DNA from 2 places in the Synechococcus sp. W55.2 genome. Region 1 is predicted to be linked to the other one. Evidence: riboswitches for the same ligand, from Rfam matches in the RefSeq annotation. Region 1 holds a riboswitch; the other holds the start of a gene.
What was found. A riboswitch is a leader RNA that binds a small molecule or an ion and turns the genes downstream of it on or off. The one in region 1 is predicted to bind cobalamin.
Positions count from the first base shown of each region.

Region 2: it holds a riboswitch for cobalamin, as region 1 does, so the genes downstream of both, NW828_RS08285 (sirohydrochlorin chelatase) here and NW828_RS04805 (TonB-dependent receptor plug domain-containing protein) in region 1, are expected to answer to the same signal.

Region 1 covers NZ_JANSHM010000014.1:22,404-24,796, forward strand. The annotation lists gene NW828_RS04800 (hypothetical protein) at 1-479, shown strand, start outside; cobalamin riboswitch at 838-990, shown strand; gene NW828_RS04805 (TonB-dependent receptor plug domain-containing protein) at 1,032-2,393, shown strand, end outside.
Region 2 covers NZ_JANSHM010000034.1:19,287-21,679, forward strand. The annotation lists gene NW828_RS08285 (sirohydrochlorin chelatase) at 1-974, opposite strand, end outside; cobalamin riboswitch at 1,007-1,143, opposite strand; gene NW828_RS08290 (heavy metal translocating P-type ATPase) at 1,271-2,393, opposite strand, start outside.

The sequences.
Region 1 (2,393 bases):
CTCGTCGCCACAGACAGCCTTCTGCTCTGAGCCGACCCCTCTCCGGTACAGTTCAGGCCAGCCGCACCCAACCTTTGAATTTGAAGTTGAAATCAGCCCATCCTCGCAGCCAGCATCTTGCTTGGGCAGAACACCTAGCCTGGTGGAAGCAAATCTCCACAGGGATGGCTATCCTCTCCGGCGTTTCAGTGTTGAGCCTTTACAGTTGGACTGTGCATACCCAAAGCCGGTGGAGCCAGCGTTACCAGGTGTGGCAGCAGATGCAACGCAACGAACGACAGTTTCTGCTGACTCAGGAATCCATCGCCAATTCTCTGCGGGAAATTGCCGACCGCTCCGAAATGGTGCCGCTGGTACCGGATCGGATGATCGAGGTGCCAATTGCCTCTCCCAGCCAAGTTGAGCCGGATCCAGCCCACCAGACGACAGCCCCGCCTGAAATCGAAAAAGCTCCTCTTTTCTACCCGGTTGGGTACTAGTCCAATGAATCCCGTGGACAGCAGCCAAGCCACTGCTCCCCTCTTACTCTCCCAAAGGCTGTGGATTTTGCAAGATCTCAGCGTATCTCTATCCTCCCTATTCTTCAAATTCTTCAAAAGTCAAGGGATCCCTGGGCCTCAGGATCTGGAATAGTAGTGGGCTACTCTTTAACTGCTTACAAAGCAAAGAAGAAGTCTGGCCCAGGTTTTCTAAGTTGGTGGGATGTGGCCCATCCGAAGCCCTGGGATTGCCGTTGGGATCCCGTTCACCCCTGGGGATGACATCCCCCCTGGCAGGATAGGAACTCCAGAGCAGGGGATGTATGATGCCTAGCACGGCTTTCTCGGAGCAATCGCAGAGAAAGCTGTACCGACAGGTTGTCCTGGGGATCAGCCAGGGCATGTAAAGGGGAAAGTCCGGTGCAAATCCGGCGCTGTGCCGCAACTGTGATGGGCTTGGGCTAGACCCATGCCCTCAGTCAGGATGCCCGCCTGCGGTTTTGGCTCGCATTTCTTCCGCGTCGCACGGAATCAGGAGCTTCAAGAAAGAAAATGAATCCCATTCTAGGTCTCAGCCTGGCGCTGGGGGGTCTTGTTTTGGGGATCCCAGCGTGGGCGCAGCCGGCGGCCTCTTCACCTTCAGCTCAAGAGGTGTTGGAAACCGGTGTTAGCGCCGAGATTTTAAATCAACCCGTCACCACACCTTTTCGCCGTCCTGGTTTGCTGCGGGATTCTTCCCGCCCGGTTTACGTCATTACCCGCCAGCAAATTCGAGAGCAAGGGGCAAGAACGGTTCAGGAGGCCCTGCGCTACCTGCCCGGGATCCTCAGCGACGGCACGGCAGGAACCCAGTTGGGAGCCCTTAGCTCCCAGTTTATGCGGGGAGGACGAACGGCCCAGGTTTTGGTGCTGTTGGATGGCCGCCCCATTAACGACCTGGGCTTTTTTGGCGGGTTTGACCTGTCCAAGATCACCACGGATGGAGTTGAGCGCATCGAGGTCTCCCCAGGCGGGGGCTCCACTTTGTATGGATCGGACGCGGTTGGCGGGGTCATTAATATCGTAACCCTGGAGCCAAAGCCGAGATCCGAGACTGTGCTGGAAGCGGCTATCGGCAGCTACGGCCTCAATGAGCAAGGGATCCAGAACCGCGGCCAGGTGCAGGATCTGGGCTGGGTGGTCAGCTATCGCCGTCTGCAGAGCAACAACGACTTTCCTTTTGAAATTAGGCGTTTGGGCAAAGCCGGCAGGCGGGAAAACTCGGCGGTGGAGTATCACAACCTACAAGCCAAGCTCACCTGGCAATTGGCAGAAGGCCAAGTCCTAACCGGAAATGCCCTTTATCTCAACAAAGCGTTTCAGGTGCCTGGCAGCACCGAGTTTCCCTCCCCCGATGCAGTGCAAAACACCAACGACCTGCTGTTAGATCTCAGTTGGCTGTGGGATCAAGAGAGGGGATCCCTGCAAGCTAGGGTATTTTTTGACGACCTCAACTATCGCTTCAGCGCCCCACAAAGCCAGGGATCCCGGGATGAGATCTCGCGAACGGGGTGGGGATCCCAACTGCAATACACCTGGAAGGCTGCTGAAAACCTGGAGCTTACTCTAGGAGCGGATTACCGATCCATTTCAGCTCGCAACACCACCTTCTCCTTTGCCAGGGGATCCACCAATGTCAACTACGACAATACCGTGAACCAAGGGGCCCTCTTTGCCCGCCTGGATTACAAGCCACAGCCCAACTTTTATCTCAACTTAGGTGTTCGCCAAGATTCGAGCAATCTGGTCAACGGTTCGGCCACCTCTCCTGCCGCAGGGATCCGCTGGGTTTTGGCAGAAAGCACCACCCTGAGGGCCAATTATGCCGGCAGCTTTCGCACCCCCTTGATCTCAAACTTATTCTTTCGTTTGCGG
Region 2 (2,393 bases), on a different contig from region 1:
TGGGTGTGGCCGTGCTGAGGGTGATGGTGAGAATGAGGGTGGTGATGGGATCCGTGCCCGTGATGGTGGTGATGATGCTCGTGAGGGTGGTGATGGGTATGCCCAGCTCTGACCTCTGCGCTCACGGCCAGGCGAAACTTGCACAGGTGGCAGTTCATTTGGGTTTGGCCCTGTAGGGCTTCCTGCTCCAGTTGCTGCAGGCTGTGCAGCACCGTGTCCACAAGGCCCAATTCCGGCAGCATCAGCCAGTCGATTTCCGGCTGTCGTTGTCGTTGTTTCTCCACTGCCGCCTCGATTTTTTTCACCAACACCCCCGTAAACAGAAAGTAGGGCAGCACGATCACCCGGCGCGGATGCCAGGACAAGGCCCGCTCCAATCCCACGGGCAGGCGGGGATGGGTAATGCCGATAAAGCAAGTTTCCACAGCGGCAAACCCAGATCCTTCCCAAAGCAACCGGGCCAGTTTACAGGCTTCGGCATTGGCCTCGGGATCGCTGGAGCCGCGACCCACAAACAGGAGCACGGTTTCTGCTTCTGGGATCCGCTGCGGTTGGGCGGCCATCAAAGCGGCCAATCGGTCTCGCAGCAGTTGCAGGATCTCGATGCGGATCCCCAACGGCCCACCGTAACGAATGCGCAACTGGGGATAGAGGGCCTGCAGGCGATCCAATTCCATCGTCACATCGAACTTGTTGTGGCGGGCCCCAAACAGCAACAGCGGCAGGACCACAATCTCTTGCCACCCTTGGGCCAAGCACTGCTCTACCCCCTGGGCAATGGTTGGCTGGGTCAGCTCCAGAAAGCAGGGGATCACCGGTCGATGGGGGGTGAGAGCTTGGTAAGCCTGGGCTAGCTCCAGAAAGGCTTGCTGCCCTTGGGGGTCGCGGGATCCGTGGCCGATAAGCAATAGGGGCAATGAAGGAGAAGCAAGCTGCCCAACCGAAAGGGGAGGGGAAACACTGAGGGTATTCAACACAAAAAACTCCGTTCCTTGTGAATCGCAAGGGGTACAGGACAACGGCAGGTGGGTGTTCTGGCTGAGGGAGGGATCCCATCACAGTTGCGTCACAGTGGCGGATTTGCACCGCGCTTTCCCCAATCTGCCTGAGCCTTTTAGGTTAGCTTGCCGCTTGTCGTTCACCAAGCCCCCTGGGGGGATGTCCTTGTCTGCTAGAAGATAGCCCTGAGGCATGAGCGGTACGGCAGACTCATGCTCAAAGGGCAGCAAAACTGTTGCCGCGCTAATCCCCCTTGCCCCTGGGAGAGGGCCTAACGCCGGCCCGCTGGTCTGGGGGGCTGAAAGTGTCGCAGGCGCAGGGCATTGGCGACCACCGAAACGGAACTCAGGGCCATGGCTGCCCCCGCCAGCATAGGGTTGAGCAACCAGCCTGTAAAGGGATAGAGCGCCCCAGCGGCAATCGGGATCCCCAGCGTATTGTAGATAAAGGCGAAGAAGAGGTTTTGGCGGATGTTGTTGAGGGTGGCCCGGCTGAGTTGAATGGCAGTGGCGACTCCCCGCAGATCTCCCGACATGAGGGTTATATCGCTGGCGGCCATCGCCACATCCGTACCTGTACCAATGGCGATCCCCACATCGGCTTCTGCCAGAGCCGGAGCATCGTTAATGCCATCTCCCACCATCGCCACCCGGTGTCGAGGTTGTCTGAAGCTGCGAATGTAAGCGGCCTTCTGATCGGGGCGGACTTGGGCAATTACCCGCTGAATGCCTGCCTGCCGGGCAATCGCTTGGGCCGTGGTGGGGTTATCCCCGGTCAGCAGGATCACCTCTAGACCCATCTGTTGCAGCTGTTGCACTGCCTCAGGAGAGGTGGGTTTGAGCGGATCGGCAATGGCCAACAGCCCCACCAGGCTCTGGGATTGGGCTACGCCGATCACCGTTTTGCCCTGGCTTTCCCAATTCTGAACCCTCTCTGACCAAGAGGGATCCCAGGGGATCCCCATCTCCTGTAGCCAGCTCAGCCGACCAATGCGGATCCACTGGTCTTCCACCCAGGCTTCTGCCCCACTGCCTATCCTTGCCTGAAAATGCTGGGCAGGAGGGATGGCAATTTTTTCCGCTTCGGCTTTCTGCACCACCGCCTGGGCCAAAGGATGTTCCGAGTGCCGCTCCACCGCCGCTGCCAGGCGCAACACCGCCAGGGGAGAGGAGCCGTGGGCCCAAATATCGGTGACAGTGGGACGACCTTCAGTCAGGGTGCCAGTTTTGTCCAAGACCACCGTGCGCAAGTGGTGGGCCAATTCCAGGCTGTCGGCACTTTTCACCAGGATCCCCAATTCTGCCCCTCGTCCCGTGGCCACCAGGATCGAGGTGGGGGTTGCCAACCCCAGCGCACAAGGGCAGGCGATGATCAGCACCCCAATCGTGTTCACC